Regions from separate parts of the Nonomuraea mangrovi genome, predicted to be linked through region 1. Evidence: predicted binding sites of a transcription regulator. Region 1 holds the regulator's gene; the other holds the start of a gene.

Region 1 (9,377 bases):
CCCACCGGCTTGAGCAGGCTCTCGGTGCGCTGCAGGTGCTCCTCGCCCGCGTAGGCCCCCGCCGAGATCACGCTCATCGCCTCGTCGAACCTGATCGGCGTGTTCGACATGACCCTGACCACCGGCACGTCCACACCGAGCCGCTGCTCGACGAAGCCGGTCGTGATGCCGGCCGCCGCCGAGATGACGAGCCTGTCGGCCGGCACGTAGGGGGCGATCTCGGACAGCAGGGCGGCCATGTCCTGCGGCTTGACCGCGAGGATCAGCGTGTCGGCGACCTTGGCCGCCTCGGTGTTCGACACGGTCCGCACGCCGTACGTCTCCCGAAGCGCCTGGGCCCGCTCCTCCCTGCGCGCGGTCGCCAGGACGTCGCCCGGCTTGAACCCGGCCCGCAGCAGCCCCGACAGCAGGGCCTCGCCCATCTTGCCGGTTCCCAGAATCGCAATCATGCGGGCAGCCTACCTATGCGGCGAAAGCCCGCGCCCAGGTGGCGGCATCCCAACGCCGACGACCTCCCGCCGACGGCTCGTCGCGCCAGGGCCCTCCTCAGGTGCGGCAGGCGCATGGGCGCGTGCCTGCGAGACGTCCGGCCCCGCGATTCGGGCTCAGGCCTTGGACAGCCGATTCGGGCTCAGGCCTTGGACAGCAGGGACCTGGCGAAGAAGGCGAGGTTGGCGGGCCGTTCCGCGAGGCGGCGCATGAGGTAGGCGTACCAGTCGTCGCCGTACGGCACGTACACCCTGACCTGCGAGCCGATCCCCGCCAGGCGGAGCTGCTCGGCGGGGCGGACGCCGTACAGCATCTGATACTCGAACCCGGTCGTGTCGCGCTCGTGCAGTATCGCCAGCGCGGCGGCGATCTCGATCAGGCGCGGGTCGTGGGTGGCGACCATCGGGTAGCCGGTGCCGGCCATGAGCGTCCTGAGGCAGCGGACGTAGCTGCGGTCGATGTCCCTGGGCGAGGTGAAGGCCAACGCCTCGGGCGCGACGTACGCGCCCTTGCACAGCCGGACCCTCGCGCTGTCGACCCTTGCGCAGCGCTCCTGCGCGTCGCGCAGGTAGGACTGGACGACCACGCCGACGTCGGGGTGTTCCTTGCGGAGCGTCGAGTGGATCGAGTGCTGGGCCTCGATCGTGTCGTGCTCCTCGGCGTCGAGGGTGACCGTCAGCCCCTTCGCCGCCGCCGCCTCGCAGACCGACGCGGCGTTGTCGAGGGCGAGCTGCTCCGACAGGCGCAGGCCGAGGGCTGTCAGCTTGACGGAGACGTCGGCTCCCACGGGGAGGCGCTCCAGGAGGGTCAGGTAGGCGCGGACCTCGTGCTCGGCCTGCGTCCTGTCGGTGACGTCCTCGCCGAGGTGGTCGACCGTGACCAGCAGGCCCTGGTCGGACAGGTCGTGGACGACGGCTCCGACGTCGTCGGCGACATAGCGGCTGACCACTCCCCTGGTGAGCGGGGACGAGGAGACGAGACGCTCGGCGCGCTCACTTCGCGAGGCGGTGAGGAGGACGTGACGCAGCACGTGTCCAGCGTAGACCCCGCACCGTCCCCGATCACCGACCTTCGCCCGCGCCACCCGGTCGACCTCGCCGAGGCCCCGGATTCCGGGTAATCCCGCCGAAGCCCCGAGTTCCAGGCGACCTCACCGAGGCCCCGGGTTCCGGGCTGACCTCGCCGAAGCCTCGGGTTCCGGGCGACGGTCCAGCCGCCCGAAAGTGAGGCAGCGCCCCGGGCGGGCCGCCCCGCGATCAGGCTGTCCGTGGGCGACGCAGGGCGCGGTCCCTGCGACGGTCAGGCGGCCTGCGGGAGGCGGGCCCATAGCGGCGATGACCGGAGAGTGAACCGGGTCGTGGCGAGATCCGTCATACGGATATGCGGACAACAGCCCTTGTGGCCGGGTGCCTGATGCTGACCGTGAGCTGCGGCGCGGCCGCCACCGATACGGCAGACCGCGCCAACCCCCACCAACCCGTCACCGCCCAGCCGGTGATCACCACGCCTTCCCAGTCGCCCACCCGGCCGCCGAAGCAGGTCAAGCCGGTCGGCGACACCGTGAACACCCGGAAGGTCGCCTTCACCGACGCCAAGGCCAAGGGCCGTCAGGTCAAGCTCGTGTGGTGGTCGGGCGTCGAGCCGTGCACGGTGCTCGACAGCGTGAAGGTGAAGGAGACGTCCAAGCGGGTGACCATCACCCTCTACGAGGGCACGGCGGCCAAGGCCAAGAACGTCGCCTGCATCATGCTGGCCATCGAGAAGACCACGACGGTCAAGCTGAAGGCCCCGATCGGCAAGCGCAAGATCGTCGACGGCGGCAAGCAGCGCTAGCCCGATTCCGCCGATCCGAGCTCGAGCGGTAGCACGATCCTGCCGGTCTCTCCCGAGCCGGAGCAGTGGACGTTTCAGTGGAGCTCATCCGAGCCGGAGCGGCACCGCGTTCCCGCGAAGCTCACCCGAGCCGGAACGGCACCGCGTTCCCGCGAAGCTCACCCGAGCCGGAGCGGCACTGCGTCCCCGCGGCGGCGGCCAGGAGACGTGGGAGCCGCATCGCATTTCCGCGGAGCTCATGCGAGCTGGAGTGGTAGGCGGGCGACGTCCCGTGTGTACCACCGGCCGGTCCACCCGCTCGACGGCGTCGTCGGGCGGGTCGGCGTGTCCCAACGCCGCTGCCGGGCGCGCCCGCGCGGGGACAGGCCGGCGAGAATGACCATGACGCGACCCTCGGCTCCGCCCGCACGACCCGACCTGCTCGCCACGCGCACCCGATGCCGGGACGCGACGCCGTGTGGGAAAACCGTGTCCCAGACAAGGGACCTTCGCCCGAGGCTCGCACGACCCGGACGCTCGCCCAGCGCACCCGATGCCGGGACAGGACGCCCGGAGAACCATGACCCAGGCGGGCAACCGACCTTCAGCCGCCGCCCACACAACCCGGACACTCACCCAGCGGACCCAGCGCCTGGGCTCGGCGCGGAAGAGCGTGACCCAGGCGAGGGAACGTCGGCCGCCGCCTGCACGGCCTGGCCCACCAGCCCGGCGGGCCGACCGGTCGGCGGGCTGACGGGCCGGCGGATCAGGATTGCCGACCTCAACACACCCCACCGCACAACCTCCGTCGGGGTGACGGTCGCCGGTAGAGGTTCCGGCGGGGATCGGCGGAGATACTGCCGGGGCCTGGATCGGCGGGAGGTACTGCCGGGGTCCGGACCAGCCGGCGGACGCCGTCCCCAGGGGACGGGTTGACCGTCCTGGTCTGAGGCGTGGGGAACTGTCGTGGCAGCGCGTCTCGTTCGGCATCGTGAGTCATCCGTTTTCCCGAAAGTCGGGAATGCCGACGCACGCACCCAGGTTGAGTCGGATAGGCTCAACTCGTTTGACAAACCACCCGGCGGTTCGTACGTTGAGCCTACCAAGCTCAACTTTGACTACAAGGACGTACTCATGGCACGTGCGGTAGGTATCGACCTGGGGACGACCAACTCCGTCGTCTCGATCCTCGAGGGCGGTGAGCCCACCGTCATCGCCAACGCGCAGGGCTCTCGGACCACGCCGTCCGTGGTCGCCTTCGCGAAGAACGGCGAGGTCCTCGTCGGTGAGGTGGCCAAGCGCCAGGCCGTCACCAACGTGGACCGGACGATTCGCTCGGTCAAGCGCGAGATGGGCACCAACTGGTCCCAGGAGATCGACGGCAAGAAGTTCTCCCCTCAGCAGATCAGCGCCTTCGTCCTGCAGAAGCTCAAGCAGGACGCCGAGGCCTACCTGGGCGAGAAGATCACGGACGCCGTGATCACCGTTCCGGCGTACTTCAACGACTCCCAGCGCCAGGCCACCAAGGAGGCCGGCACGATCGCGGGCCTCAACGTGCTCCGCATCATCAACGAGCCGACCGCCGCGGCCCTCGCCTACGGCCTCGACAAGGACAAGGACCAGACCATCCTGGTCTTCGACCTCGGCGGCGGCACGTTCGACGTGTCCCTGCTCGACGTCGGCCAGGAGGACGGCCACGGCTTCGTCGAGGTGAAGGCCACCTCCGGTGACAACCACCTCGGTGGCGACGACTGGGACCAGCGTGTCGTCGACGAGCTGGTCAAGCGCTTCCAGAACGCGCACGGCGTCGACCTGGCCAAGGACAAGATGGCCCTCCAGCGCCTCCGCGAGGCCGCGGAGAAGGCCAAGATCGAGCTGTCCAGCCAGGCTGAGACCAACATCAACCTGCCCTACATCACCGCCTCCTCCGAGGGTCCTCTCCACCTGGACGAGAAGCTGACCCGCTCGGAGTTCCAGCGCCTGACCGCGGACCTGCTCGAGCGGACCAAGGGCCCGTTCCACCAGGTCATCAAGGACGCCGGCATCAAGGTCGCCGACATCGCCCACGTGGTGCTCGTCGGTGGCTCGACCCGTATGCCCGCCGTGTCCGAGCTGGTCAAGGAGCTCACCGGCGGCAAGGAGCCCAACAAGGGCGTCAACCCCGACGAGGTCGTCGCCATCGGCGCCGCGCTGCAGGCGGGTGTGCTCAAGGGTGAGGTCAAGGACGTCCTGCTGCTCGACGTGACCCCGCTGTCCCTCGGCATCGAGACCAAGGGCGGCATCTTCACGAAGATCATCGAGCGCAACACGACGATCCCGACCAAGCGCTCCGAGGTCTTCACCACGGCCGAGGACAACCAGCCGTCGGTGCAGATCCAGGTCTACCAGGGCGAGCGCGAGATCGCCTCGTACAACAAGAAGCTGGCCACGTTCGAGCTGACCGGCATCGCGCCGGCTCCGCGCGGCATCCCGCAGATCGAGGTCACCTTCGACATCGACGCCAACGGCATCGTCAACGTCTCCGCCAAGGACCTCGGTACCGGCAAGGAGCAGACGATGACGATCACCGGCGGCTCCGCGCTGCCGAAGGACGACATCGAGCGCATGATGCGCGAGGCCGAGTCCTACGCCGAAGAGGACAAGAAGCGTCGCGAGGAGGCCGAGGTCCGCAACAACGCCGACGGCCTCGCCTACCAGACGGAGAAGTTCCTCCGCGAGAACGACGACAAGGTTCCCGGCGAGATCAAGACCGAGGTGAACGACGCGCTCGCGGAGCTGAAGAAGGCTCTCGAGGGCACCGACACCGACGTGATCCGCAACTCGGCCGAGAAGCTCGCCACGGTCAGCCAGAAGATGGGTTCGGCGATCTACGCTCAGAACCAGCAGGCGGGTGGCGCCCCCGAGGGTGACACCGCGCAGGCCAAGGCCGAGGCCAACGCCGACGACGACGTCGTCGAGGCCGAGATCGTGGACGAAGACCAGCCCAAGAAGGACCAGTGACGATGTCTGACCCGCGCGATAACGGGCCCGAGACAGAGCCGGTGATCCGCGACAACCGCAAGATCGACCCCAAGACAGGCAAGGCGAGGACCGTATCGGAGGAGCAGGTCCAGGCCGCTCCTCCGGCGGACGCCGCGCCGGCCGCCGGCGGTGACGCCGGTCTCCTGGCCGAGCGCACCGCCGACCTGCAGCGTCTGCAGGCGGAGTACACCAACTACCGCAGGCGGGTCGAGCGCGACAGGGTCGCGGTGCGCGAGCAGGCGGTCGCCGGGGCACTCTCCGAGCTGCTGCCGGTCCTCGACGACATCGGCAGAGCCCGCGACCACGGCGAGCTGACCGGCGGTTTCGCCAAGGTCGCCGAGTCTCTGGAAGCTGTCGTCACCAAGCTGGGGCTGACCTCGTTCGGTCAGAAGGGCGAGCCCTTCGACCCGACCGTCCACGAGGCGCTGATGCACAGCTACTCCTCGGAGGTGACCGAGCCGACCGCCATCGAGGTCCTGCAGCTCGGCTACCGCATCGGCGACCGGGTGCTGCGTCCCGCTAGGGTCGCGGTCGCCGAGCCCGAGGACGCCCCGGCCGCGTCCGACGAAAACTAAGAAACCCCCGAAAGGACGCCATAGATGAGCACCAAGGACTACCTGGAGAAGGATTACTACGCCGTCCTTGGTGTGCCCAAGACCGCCACCGCCGACGAGATCAAGAAGGCCTACAGGAAGCTGGCCAGGCAGTACCACCCTGACGCCAACCAGGGTGACGCCGCCAAGGAGGCCAGGTTCAAGGAGATCTCCGAGGCCAACGACGTGCTCTCCGACAGCAAGCGCCGCAAGGAGTACGACGAGGCGCGCACGCTGTTCGGGTCGGGCGTGGGCGGGCCGCGGCCAGGCGGCGGTGGCGGTGGTTTCCCGTTCGACTTCGGCGACCTGTTCGGCGGCACGGGACAGCAGAGCGGAAGCACGAGCGAGCGCATCGGCGACCTTTTCGGGGGACTGTTCAACAGGGGCGGCGCGGGCGGCTCCCGCACCACGGGCACGACGACCAGGCCGCGCCGCGGCCAGGACATCGAGTCCGAGGTCACGCTCACCTTCACCGAGGCGGTGGAGGGCCACACCGTCTCGCTCAGGCTGACCACGTCGTCGGCGTGCAAGGCGTGCAGCGGCACGGGAGCCAAGGCCGGCACCACCCCGCGGGTCTGCCCGACCTGCGAGGGCACCGGCGCGGCCAGCCGTAACCTGGGCAACTTCGCCTTCTCCGAGCCGTGCCGCGACTGTAAGGGCCGGGGTCTCCTCGTCGACGACCCGTGCCCCGTGTGCGACGGCAGCGGCAGGGCCAAGAGCACCCGCACCATCCAGGCGCGCATCCCCGCGGGGGTGGCCGACGGACAGCGGGTCAAGCTCAAGGGCAAGGGCGCGCCGGGCGAGAACGGCGGGCCGGCGGGCGACCTCTACATCCAGACCCACGTCAAGCCGCACGCGGTGTTCGGGCGGTCGGGCGACAACCTGACCATCACCGTGCCCGTCACCTTCACCGAGGCGGCACTCGGCGCGGAGATCAAGGTGCCCGTCCTCAAGGGCATGCCTGTCACTCTGCGCATTCCGGCGGGCACGCCCAACGGCCGCACCTTCAGGGTTCGCGGCAGGGGGGCCACCCGTAAGGACGGCACCAAGGGCGACCTGCTCGCCTCGGTCGAGGTGCTCGTGCCGCAGGAGCTCGACGACAAGTCGCGCGAGCTGCTGAACGAGTTCCGTACGGCCACCGCGAGCGAGGACCCGAGGGCCGACCTCATCCAACGTGCCAGGAGCGAGTAGGCCGATGGACGCCAACTACTTCAACCTGTCGGACGAGACACCCGTCTATGTCATCTCGGTGGCCGCGCAGCTGTCGGGTCTGCACCCGCAGACCCTCCGGCAGTACGACCGCCTGGGACTGGTCTGCCCCGGGCGTACGGCGGGGCGCGGCCGCCTCTACTCGATGCGAGACATCATCCAGCTGCGCGAGGTGCAGCGCCTGTCCCAGGAGGAAGGCATCAACCTCGCCGGCATCAAACGGATCCTTGAGCTGGAGAACGAGGCGCTGAGGCTGCGTGAGGAGGTCCACCGACTCAGAGCCGAGGTGTCCATGGTCAAAGCCCTGATCCGATACGAGCTGCCACCGGGGGCCTGAATACATGGACTACAAGCTCACCCAGAAGAGCCAGGAAGCGCTGTCGGTCGCGATGCGGCGGGCGGCCGCCGAGGGAAATCCCGAGATCGCACCGGCGCATCTGCTCTCCGCCCTGCTCTCCCAGACGGGCGGCACCGCCGTACCCCTGCTCGAAGCGGTCGGCGTCGATTGGAAGACGTTGCGCGCGAAGGTGGAGACCGCGCTGGCGGCCCTGCCGAAGGCGCAGGGCGCCACGGTGAGCGCGCCCTCCAGCTCACGGCAGCTGCTCACGGTGATCAACACCGCTGCGCAGCGGGCCAAGCGACTGGAGGACGAGTACGTCTCGACCGAGCACCTGCTGGTCGGTCTCGCGACCGACGGCGGCGAGATGGCCACGCTCCTGCAGGGGACCGGGGCCACGCCGCAGGCGCTGCTCGACGCGTTCGAGAAGGTGCGCGGGCACGCGAGGGTCACCAGCGAGACGCCCGAGGACACCTACCAGGCGCTGGAGAAGTACGGCGTCGACCTGACAGAGCGGGCCAGGAGCGGCAAGCTCGACCCGGTGATCGGGCGCGACTCCGAGATCAGGCGTGTGGTGCAGGTGCTGTCTCGCCGTACCAAGAACAACCCTGTGCTGATCGGCGAGCCCGGTGTCGGCAAGACCGCGGTCGTCGAGGGCCTGGCCCAGCGGATCGTCGCGGGTGACGTGCCCGAGTCGCTGCGCAACAAGAAGCTGATCTCGCTCGACCTGGGCGCGATGGTCGCGGGCGCGAAGTACCGCGGCGAGTTCGAGGAGCGCCTCAAGGCCGTGCTCTCGGAGATCAAGGAGAGCAACGGGCAGATCGTCACCTTCATCGACGAACTGCACACCGTGGTCGGCGCGGGCGCGGCCGAGGGCGCCATGGACGCGGGCAACATGCTCAAGCCGATGCTGGCGCGCGGCGAGCTGCGCATGATCGGCGCGACCACGCTCGACGAGTACCGCGAGCGCATCGAGAAGGACCCCGCGCTCGAGCGGCGCTTCCAGCAGGTGTTCGTCGGTGAGCCGTCGGTCGAGGACACGATCGCGATCCTGCGTGGGCTGAAGGGCCGCTACGAGGCCCACCACCAGGTGCAGATCGCCGACAGCGCGCTCGTGGCCGCCGCGGCGCTGTCCGACCGCTACATCACCAGCCGCTTCCTGCCCGACAAGGCCATCGACCTGGTCGACGAGGCCGCCTCGCGGCTGCGCATGGAGATCGACTCGCGTCCCGTCGAGATCGACCAGCTCCAGCGCAACGTCGACAGGATGAAGATGGAGGAGCTGGCGCTGGCGAAGGAGACCGACGAGGCCTCCATCCAGCGCCTCGAACGACTGCGCGCCGAGCTGGCCGACCGGCAGGAGGAGCTCAACGCCCTCGTCGCCAGGTGGCAGCGGGAGAAGGACGGCCTCAACAGGGTCGGCGACCTGAAGAAGCAGCTCGACGAGGTGCGCGGCGCCGCCGAGCGCTTCCAGCGCGACGGCAACTACGCCGAGGCGTCCAGGCTGCTGTACGACGAGGTGCCGCGCCTGGAGAAGGAACTGTCGACCGCCACCCAGGAGACCCCCGACCAGCAGATGGTCAAGGAGGAGGTCGGCCCCGACGACATCGCCGAGGTCATCTCCTCGTGGACCGGCATCCCTGCGGGCCGCCTGCTGGAGGCGGAGACGGCCAAGCTGCTGCGGATGGAGGACGAGCTCGGCAGGCGGCTCATCGGCCAGCGCGAGGCCGTCCAGGCCGTCTCCGACGCCGTACGGCGCACCCGCGCGGGCATCGCCGACCCCGACAGGCCGACAGGGTCGTTCCTGTTCCTCGGCCCGACGGGCGTGGGCAAGACGGAGCTGGCCAAGGCGCTGGCGGAGTTCCTGTTCGACGACGAACGGGCGATGACCCGCATCGACATGTCCGAGTACTCCG
Region 2 (9,377 bases), on a different contig from region 1:
GTGATCGGGTAGCCGCGCTCGGCCAGGTGGCGCACGCAGGAGAGGGTGAACAGGCCGCCCACCCAGGTGCCGAGCGCGAAGCACACGACGGCGAGCGTGCGCCTGCGGCGCGCGTCGAAGGCGTCCCTGAAGACCTCCTCGAACCTGTCGGCGATGACCCGCTCGTCCTCGGCCGATCGGGGCCAGAAGGAGGGGGCGCCGGTCGAGCCCGAGGAGACGGCGATCATGTCGCCGATGGTCCCTTCGCGGCAGAGATCGGGCAGGGGATGGCGGCGGGTGTAGGTGTCCTTGGTGGTCATCGGCAATCGTGAGAAGTCCCGCAGGGTCGTGACCTGGGCCGGGTCGATCGCGTGCGCGGCCAGGAACGCGCGGTAGGCGGGCACCGTCGCCGCCGTCCGTTGGAAGAGCTCCACCGGGTCCATCAGCCGATGGTACGGCCCAGCGGCAGCCTCGCCCGCACCTCGAATCCGCCCTCAGGCCTCGGCCCCGCCTCGAGGGACCCGCCGAGTAACTCGGCCCGCTCCCGCATGCCGATGATCCCGTGCCCGCCCCCGGCGGCGGGGGCGGCCGCGAGCGGGGGCCGGTTGGCGACGACGATCACCAGTTCCGCCTCGGTCCTGCCCACGTCGACGCTCACCTCGGCGCCTGGCGCGTGCCGCATCGCGTTGCTCAGGGACTCCTGCAGGATGCGGTAGGCCGTCTCGCCGACCGGCGGGTCCACCTCGCCGAACTCGGAGGTCACCGTCACCGGGTGGCCGGCCGCGCGGACCGTGTCGAACAGCTCGCCGACGCGGTCGAGGCCGGGCGCGGGAGCCTGGCGCAGGGTGCCGACGATCTGCCGCATCTCGGAGATCGCCTCCAGCGAGATCTCCCGTACCTCGGCCAGGCCGGTGTCGAGGAGGGCGGCGTCACCGGCGGCGCGCAGCCGTACCGCCTCCGACTGGATGGCGATGGCCGACATGTGGTGGGCGACGACGTCGTGCAGCTCGCGCGCGATCCGCAGCCGTTCCTCCGCCACCGCCTGCGCGGCGAGGGTCTGCTCCGCCTGCGCCGTCAGCTCGGCCTGGGTGCGGCGGCGGGCCCTGACGACCTGGCCGAGCACCAGGACGACCGGGAGGAGCAGCAGCTCCAGGCCGAAGGGCTGCGGTCTGTACAGGATCTCCGCCAGCGTGGGGACGATCCACACGGCGACGGCGCCGATGACGGGGACGCGGGTGGCGACCGTGTAGGCGCACAGCACGACCGAAAGGCCGCCGACCGAGGTCAGCTGATGGATGGGGTACGGGTTCCACACCATCACGACGGCCGCCAGAACCAGCGACATGACCGGCGCCGGTCTGCGCAGCGCGACCGGCGCCGACGCGATGGCCGCGACGAGCGTGAGCATTCCGTCGTCGGTCGGCGGGTCGAGGTCGCCGGGCCCGAGCCGCCGGCCGACCTCGACCGGCGGCTCGAGTCCGGCCGGCCCGAGCGGGAAGCCGGTGGTGCTCGCGGTCAGGTCGTCGCGGGTCAGCCAGAACAGCACGAGCCCGACCACGACGTCCGCGGCCAGCAGCATCCGTGGCGACGCGTACCACTTGGAGTCATTCACCGGGGCGGACCAGCCCCGTCTCGTAGGCGTAGACGATCGCCTGCGCCCTGTCGCGCAGGTCGAGCTTGGTCAGCACCCTGCCCACGTGTGTCTTCACCGTCTGCTCGGCGACCACGAGCCGGTCGGCGATCTCCTGGTTGGACAGGCCCTGCGCGATCAGGGTGAGCACCTCGGTCTCGCGCTCGGTCAGCTCCGCCAGGCGCTTGACCGACGGCGCCCGGGGGCCGCCCAGCCTGGCGAACTCGTGGATCAGCCGCTTGGTCACCGCCGGAGCGATCAGGGCCTCGCCCGCGGCGACCACCCGCACCGCCTCGGCCAGCTGCGCGGCGGAGGCGTCCTTGAGCAGGAATCCGCTGGCCCCCGCCCGCAACGCCTCGTAGACGTAGTCGTCGAGGTCGAAGGTCGTCAGGATCAGCACCTTGGTCTCACCGGCGGCCATGAGCCGGCGCGTGGCCTCCAGGCCGTCCATCACCGGCATCCTGACGTCCATGAGCACGACGTCGGGCTTCAGCTCGGCCACCCGCTCGATCGCCTCCTGGCCGTTGGCGGCCTCGCCCACCACCTCGAGGTCGGGCTGGCTGCTGAGGAACACCGTGAAGCCCGTGCGGACCATGCCCTGGTCGTCGGCGATCAGCACCCGGATCATGACGTCCGCTCCAGCGGCAGCAGGGCCTTCACCTCGAACCCGCCCCCTTCCATGGGACCAGCCTCCAGCGATCCGCCCAGCAGGGTGGCCCGCTCGCGCATGCCCACCAGCCCGTGGCCGGCGCCCGGGGCCTCCCCGGGCCTGCGCCCTGGCCCGTTGGCCACCCGCACGCGCAGGTCGCCGGCCCAGATCACCTCGACCGCAACGGCCGAACCCGGCGCGTGCCGCATGGCGTTGCTGAGCGATTCTTGCACGATCCGATAGGCCGAGACGGCCATGGCCGTGGGCACCTCCTCCAGCTCTCCCGAGCGTTTGACCAGCACGGTGAGGCCGGCCGACCTGGCGTTGCCGACCAGCTCGTCCAGCCGGTCGAGGGCGGGCGGCGGCGTGGTGTCGGCCCTGCCCTCTTGATCGCGCAGCACGCCGAGGACCTGCCGCAGCTCCTTGATCGCCTCAAGGGACAGCCCGCGGATCTGCGCGAGCCCCGCCTCCAGGAGGGAGGCGTCCCCTCGGGCCTCCATGGGGACGGCCTCCGCCTGGATCGCGATGACCGACAGGTGGTGGGCGACCACGTCGTGCAGTTCCCTGGCGATCCGCGCCCGTTCGGCCATGACGAACCGCTCACCGATGGCAGCGTCCCTGCTCTCGGTGGCGCTGCGCCGTACCCGGACGTTGTAGCCGAACAGCAGGATCACGGTCATCGTGACCGTGGACAGCGTCATCGTGTTGCGGTCGACGATCCAGACGGTCAGCACCGAGACCACCCACACCGCGATCGTGACGCGCCTGTCGGACCTGGCGGCGACCGTGTAGAGCACCAGCAGGTACATCACGATGGCCGCCCCGAGGTAGGGCGGCTGCATGTCGGTGACCTGTTCGACGACGTGGAGCGACACCGGCATGAGCACCACGGCCAGGCGCCAGGCCGCCAGCGGACGGCGCTCGCGCAGGGCGACCGGCAGCGAGAAGCCGAGGGCGGCCAGGTAGACCATGTACGCCGGCTGCCGCGTGGTCGGGCTCAGCTCCGTGAGCGTGGTGACGAACAGGGTCGCCGCCACGACGAGGTCGGCCCCCTGGACCACGTCGACGTGGTCGAAGGGCAGCAGCAGCCGCAGCACGCCGGGCGTGCGGCGGCGCAGGCGGGGAGAACGGACCGGAGGCGGGTCGGCCTCGCCGCGGAAGAACGCGAGCCAGAACGGCTGGACGAGGGCCGAGATCACCGCAACAGCGTACGGCCCCGCTCACCAGGCAGGCGTCACCCCTGGGAGTGACCATCTCAGGTATGACTTACATCATTACGATCGCCGTGAGCGAACATCAGCAAGGAAGGGAACAATCCTGGGCTCCAATGAATTGAGCGTGTATAACTCAACCCCATTGGAGTTCAGATGAGTGAGAGCTTGATCCTCCCGGTCCTGCCGCTCGACGACGAGGTGGTCCTGCCGGGCATGGTGGTCCCTCTGGACCTGTCCGACTCGGAGGTCCGGGCTGCGATCGACGCGGCTCAGGCTTCTGGTCTCAACAAGCCGCGTGTCCTCCTCGTTCCCAGGATCGACGGCCGCTACGGCGCGGTCGGCGTGCAGGCCGTGGTCGAGCAGGTCGGCAGGCTCCCCGGAGGCGAGCCCGCCGCCGTCGTGCGCGGCGTCAACAGGGCGCGCGTCGGCAAGGGCACGACCGGCCCGGGCGCGGCCCTTTGGGTGGAGGTCCACACCGTCGACCCCGTGCACGTCGGGGAGCGGGCGCAGGAGCTGGCCAAGGAGTACAAGGCGCTGGCCACCACGATCCTGCAGAAGCGTGGCGCGTGGCAGGTGGTCGACCAGGTCAACCAGATCGACGACCCCTCGGTCCTCGCCGACAGCTCCGGCTACACGCCGTGGCTGAGCACCGCTCAGAAGGTCGAGCTGCTGGAGGCCCCCGACCCCGCCGACCGGCTGGCCAAGCTGGTGGAGTGGTCGCGTGAGCACCTGGCGGAGCTCGACGTCGCCGAGACGATCCGCAAGGACGTCCAGGAGGGCATGGAGAAGCAGCAGCGTGAGTTCCTGCTGCGCCAGCAGCTCGCCGCCGTGCGCAAGGAGCTGAAGGAGCTCAACGGCGACACCGCCGAGACCGAGGAGGAGGACTACCGCGCCCGCGTGGAGGCGGCCGACCTCCCCGAGAAGGTGCGCGAGGCGGCGCTCAAGGAGGTCGACAAGCTGGAGCGGACCTCTGACCAGTCTCCCGAGACCGGCTGGATCCGCACGTGGCTCGACACCGTCCTCGACATCCCCTGGAACGAGACGAGCGACGACAACTACGACATCGCCGGCGCCCGCGAGGTGCTCGACGCCGACCACACCGGCCTCGAGGACGTCAAGGACCGCATCATCGAGTACCTGGCCGTGCGCAAGCGGCGCCAGGACAAGGGCCTCGGCGTGGTGGGCGGCCGCCGCAGCGGCGCCGTCCTCGCCCTCGCCGGTCCGCCCGGAGTCGGCAAGACGTCGCTGGGCGAGTCCGTGGCCCGCGCCATGGGCAGGAAGTTCGTCCGCGTCGCCCTCGGCGGCGTGCGCGACGAGGCCGAGATCCGCGGCCACCGGCGCACCTACGTCGGCGCGCTGCCCGGCCGCATCGTGCGCGCCATCCGCGAGGCCGGCTCGATGAACCCCGTCGTCCTGCTCGACGAGATCGACAAGGTCGGCGCCGACTACCGGGGCGACCCGACGGCCGCCCTGCTCGAGGTCCTCGACCCGGCGCAGAACCACACCTTCCGCGACCACTACCTGGAGGTCGAGCTCGACCTGTCGGACGTGCTCTTCCTCGCGACGGCCAACGTCCTCGAGGCCATCCCGGGGCCGCTGCTCGACCGCATGGAGGTCGTCACGCTCGACGGCTACACCGAGGACGAGAAGGTGGCCATCGCCCGCGACCACCTGCTGCCCAAGCAGCTGGAGCTGGCCGGGCTGACGGCCGAGGAGGTCACCCTGGAGGAGGCGGCCCTGCGCAAGCTGGCCGCCGAGTACACCCGCGAGGCCGGCGTGCGCTCCCTCGAGCGTTCCATCGCCAGGATCCTGCGCAAGGTCACGGCCAAGGACGAACTGCCCACCACGGTCGGTGAGGACGGCCTGGTCGACTACCTGGGCAGGCCGCGCTTCGTGCCCGAAGCCTCGCTGCCCGAGTCCAAGCAGCGCACCTCGGTGCCCGGCGTGGCCACCGGCCTGGCCGTCACCGGAGCCGGCGGCGACGTCCTCTACGTCGAGGCGTCCCTGGCCGACCCCGAGACCGGCGACACCGGGCTGACCCTCACAGGACAGCTCGGCGACGTGATGAAGGAGTCGGCGCGGATCGCGCTGTCCTACCTGCGCTCGCACGGCGCGGAGCTGGAGCTGCCGGTCACCGCGCTGAAGGACCGCTCGGTGCACGTGCACTTCCCCGCGGGCGCCGTCCCCAAGGACGGGCCCTCGGCGGGCGTCACGCTCACCACGGCGCTGGCCTCGCTGCTGTCGGGACGGCTCGTCCGCAACGACGTGGCGATGACCGGTGAGATCTCCCTCACCGGGCGGGTGCTGCCCATCGGCGGCGTCAAGCAGAAGCTGCTGGCGGCGCACAGGGCGGGCATCACCACGGTCCTCATTCCGGCCCGCAACGAGCCCGACCTGGACGACCTGCCCAAGGAGGTCCGCGACGAGCTGACCATCCACGCCGTCGGTGACGTGCGTGAGGTGCTCGACATCGCCCTCACCCCCGCCAAGGTCGCCCAGACCACCGCGGCCTGACCACCCGCCGAAGCCGCCCCGCCGTCCGTACGGCGGGGCGGCTTCGCCATGGTGGCCGGACAACGGCGCCTGTCGGTCGCGTTCTGTGACGCGCCGCCAGAGGGGCGGTGGTGAGCCACTTCACATCGGCGGACGGGAATAGGCGCCGGTAAGAGGATCGTTGGCAACAACGTGAACGAGATGCGAATGCGCAGGTGTATGGGCTGTCAGGCCCGCTAGAGCGCACCCTTCCGCCCTCCTCGTTCGAAGGTATCTCCCTGATGATCCGCCCCAGCTTCGTGCTGCGCCGCCTGAGCCACCTGCCGTTCCACCCCGGCACTCGCTGACGCGTCCCCCAACGCTGACCGTCCGTTACCGAATCCGTTGTGGGGAATTTTCGTGATCCAGGCTGCAGGCCTGCGCAAGTCGTACGGTGACACCGTCGCGCTGGACGGTGTCGATCTGCACGTGCGCCAGGGGGAGATCTTCGGTGTGCTCGGCCAGAGCGGCGCGGGAAAGAGCACGCTGCTGCGCTGCGTCAACCTCCTCGAGCGCCCCGACCGCGGCACCGTCGCGGTCGCCGGGCAGGAGCTGACCACGCTCGGCGAGCGCGACCTGCGCGCCGCCAGGCAGCACATCGGCATGATCCACCAGCACTTCGCGCTGCTGTCCTCACGCACGGTCGCGGGCAACGTGGCCTTCCCCCTCGAGGTCATGGGAATGGGCAGGGCCGAGCGTTCGGCCAGGGTCGCCGAGCTGCTCGAGCTCGTCGGCATCGCCGACAAGGCCGACGCCCGCCCCGGGCAGCTGTCCGGCGGGCAGAAGCAGCGCGTGGGCATCGCCAGGGCACTGGCCGGCAACCCGAAGGTGCTGCTGGCCGACGAGGCGACCTCGGCGCTCGACCCCGGCACGACCTCCTCCATCCTCGCCCTGCTCAGGCGGCTCAACACCGAGCTCGGGCTGACGATCCTGCTGATCACGCACGAGATGAACGTGGTCAAGAGCATCTGCGACTCGGTGGCGATCATGTCGGGTGGCGCGATCCTGGAGTCGGGGCCCATCAGGCAGCTGCTGACCACGCCCGGCTCCCGCCTGGCCGCCGAGCTGTTCCCGCTGCCGGCGCCCGAGACGGGCAACGTCACGATCACGTTCACCGGAGCGGCGGACGAGCCGGTGATCTCGCACGTCGTGCGCAAGTTCGACGTGGACGTCAGCATCCTCGGCGGCGCGCTCGAGGAGGTCGCCGGCGGCTCTGTCGGCCGCCTGCGCGTCTCGCTGGCGGGTGCCGAGACCTCGGCCGCGCTCAGCTACCTGCGTGAGCAGGGGCTGATCGTGGAGGTGGCGGCATGACCTGGGAAGAGATGGTCCCGCTGCTCGGGCAGGCGACGTGGGAGACGGTCCAGATGGTGTTCTGGTCCACGCTCTTCACCGTCGTGTTCGGGCTTCCGCTCGGCGTGGCCCTGGTCGGCACCTCGCGTGAGGGGCTGTTCCCCTCGCGGATCGCCAACCAGCTGCTCAGCCTGGTCGTCAACATCGGCAGATCGCTGCCGTTCATCATCCTGATGATCGCGGTGATCCCCTTCACGCGGCTGCTGGTCGGCACCACCATCGGCCTGTACGCGGCCGTCGTGCCGCTGACGATCGGCGCGGTGCCGTTCTTCGCCCGCCTGGTCGAGATCGCGCTGCGTGGTGTCAGCGCCGACGTCGTCCAGGCGGCCCACGCCATGGGCGTCAGCCGTACCTCGATCGTCACCAAGGTCCTGCTGCCCGAGGCCAAGTCGGCGCTGGTGGCCGGGATCACGGTCACTGTCATCACGCTGGTGTCCTACTCGGCGATGGCGGGCGTCATCGGCGCGGGCGGCCTCGGCGACCTGGCCATCCGGTACGGCTACCAGCGATTCGAGACGCCTCTCATGATCGCGACCTGTGTGGTCATCATCATCCTCGTCCAGCTGGCCCAGACCGTCGGCGACGCTCTCGCCAACCGTCTGGCCGCCAGGCGCTAGCGACACCTTCACCCCGTTCTTCCGGGGTCCGCCACGAGCGGATCCTGCTTCCTCATACCCAGACAAGGAGCACAGCCGTGCGCAAGTTGTTCGGTCTCGTGACCGCCGCCGTCCTGGCCCTGACCCTCGCCGCCTGCGGATCGTCCGCTTCCGGCTCGTCGGCCTCCGGCGCCCCGAGCGACCCGCTCAAGATCGGTGCCACTCCCACTCCGCACGCCGAGATCCTCAAGTACATCTCGGACAACCTGGCGGCCAAGGAGGGCCTGAAGCTGGAGATCGTCGAGTTCAGCGACTATGTGCCGCTGAACCCGCAGCTCCAGGAGGGCCAGCTGGACGCCAACTACTTCCAGCACCAGCCCTACCTCGGCGACTACAACAAGGAGAAGGGCGCCAAGCTCACCTGGGTGGAGAACGTGCACCTGGAGCCGCTCGGCCTCTACTCCAGCAAGGTGAAGGACGTCGCCGCGCTCGCCTCCGGCGCGACCGTCGCCGTGCCCAACGACGCCACCAACCTCGGCCGCTCGCTGAAGCTGCTGGCCGACAACGGCGTCATCACGCTGAAGGACGGCGTCGGCACCGCGGCCACCGAGCGTGACGTCACCGCCAACCCGAAGAACATCACCTTCAAGGCGCTCGACGCGGCCCAGCTGCCCCGCTCGCTCGCCGACGTGGACGCCGCGGTCATCAACGGCAACTACGCCCTCGAGGCCAAGCTCAACCCGGCCACCGACGCGCTCATCGCGGAGAAGGCCGAGGGCAACCCGTACGCCAACGGGCTGGTCGTCCAGGAGGGCAAGCAGAACGACCCGCGGGTGCAGAAGCTGGCCAAGCTGCTGCAGAGCCCCGAGGTCAAGAAGTACATTGAGGACACCTATAAGGGCGCGGTCATCCCAGCCTGAATTTTTCCTGTGAATGATCGGGAAAATGTGTTTTCCGAATAATCGACCGCCGGCCAGGTAATCAAGCGAATTGTAAGTGTTCGGCAATCCGCCGGGACTACGAAGAGCGTGTCAGAAACCCTCTTCTCCCGAGGAGTCCCGTCATGCGATTCGTTTCGCGAATCCTGACCGGCGCCGTCATCGCCATTGCCGTGGCGGTCGGCGCCCCCGTCGCCGCGGGCGCGGCGACGACGGCCACGGCCACGGCCACGGCCACGGCCACCGGCACCGGCACCGGCTGGGGGGCCTACCACTCCAGCGACCACAGGGCCGAGGCCTCAGGGCACGTCTCCGTGACCAAGAAGTCCTACAAGGTCTGGCACTGGGAGACCTTCTACAAGAAGGTCCTGGTCTGCTGGAAGGACAAGCACGGGAACAAGCACTGCGTCTGGAAGAAGAAGCCCTTCAAGAAGAAGGTCTGGACCTGGAAGCACGACTACTTCTACTCGGTGGACAGCACCCTCACCA

The links. Region 1 encodes HspR, which represses chaperone genes until heat shock. Its sites were predicted from a motif close to ANTTGAGTCNNNNNGACTCAANT; they were not measured.
Region 2: lon (endopeptidase La) is a predicted target of HspR. The motif match lies at 3,589-3,611, and genes of this name have one in related genera.

The regions. Positions count from the first base shown of each region.
Region 1 is NZ_JBHUFV010000055.1:64,852-74,228, forward strand. It holds gene proC (pyrroline-5-carboxylate reductase) at 1-449, opposite strand, end outside; gene ACFSKW_RS37160 (proline dehydrogenase family protein) at 632-1,519, opposite strand; gene ACFSKW_RS37165 (hypothetical protein) at 1,903-2,322, shown strand; gene dnaK (molecular chaperone DnaK) at 3,436-5,301, shown strand; gene grpE (nucleotide exchange factor GrpE) at 5,304-5,897, shown strand; gene dnaJ (molecular chaperone DnaJ) at 5,922-7,106, shown strand; gene ACFSKW_RS37185 (heat shock protein transcriptional repressor HspR) at 7,111-7,461, shown strand; gene clpB (ATP-dependent chaperone ClpB) at 7,466-9,377, shown strand, end outside.
Region 2 is NZ_JBHUFV010000016.1:240,513-249,889, reverse strand. It holds gene ACFSKW_RS11295 (phenylacetate--CoA ligase family protein) at 1-422, opposite strand, end outside; gene ACFSKW_RS11290 (sensor histidine kinase) at 422-1,591, opposite strand; gene ACFSKW_RS11285 (response regulator) at 1,584-2,237, opposite strand; gene ACFSKW_RS11280 (sensor histidine kinase) at 2,234-3,457, opposite strand; gene lon (endopeptidase La) at 3,626-5,986, shown strand; gene ACFSKW_RS11270 (methionine ABC transporter ATP-binding protein) at 6,365-7,315, shown strand; gene ACFSKW_RS11265 (methionine ABC transporter permease) at 7,312-7,971, shown strand; gene ACFSKW_RS11260 (MetQ/NlpA family ABC transporter substrate-binding protein) at 8,049-8,870, shown strand; gene ACFSKW_RS11255 (hypothetical protein) at 9,014-9,377, shown strand, end outside.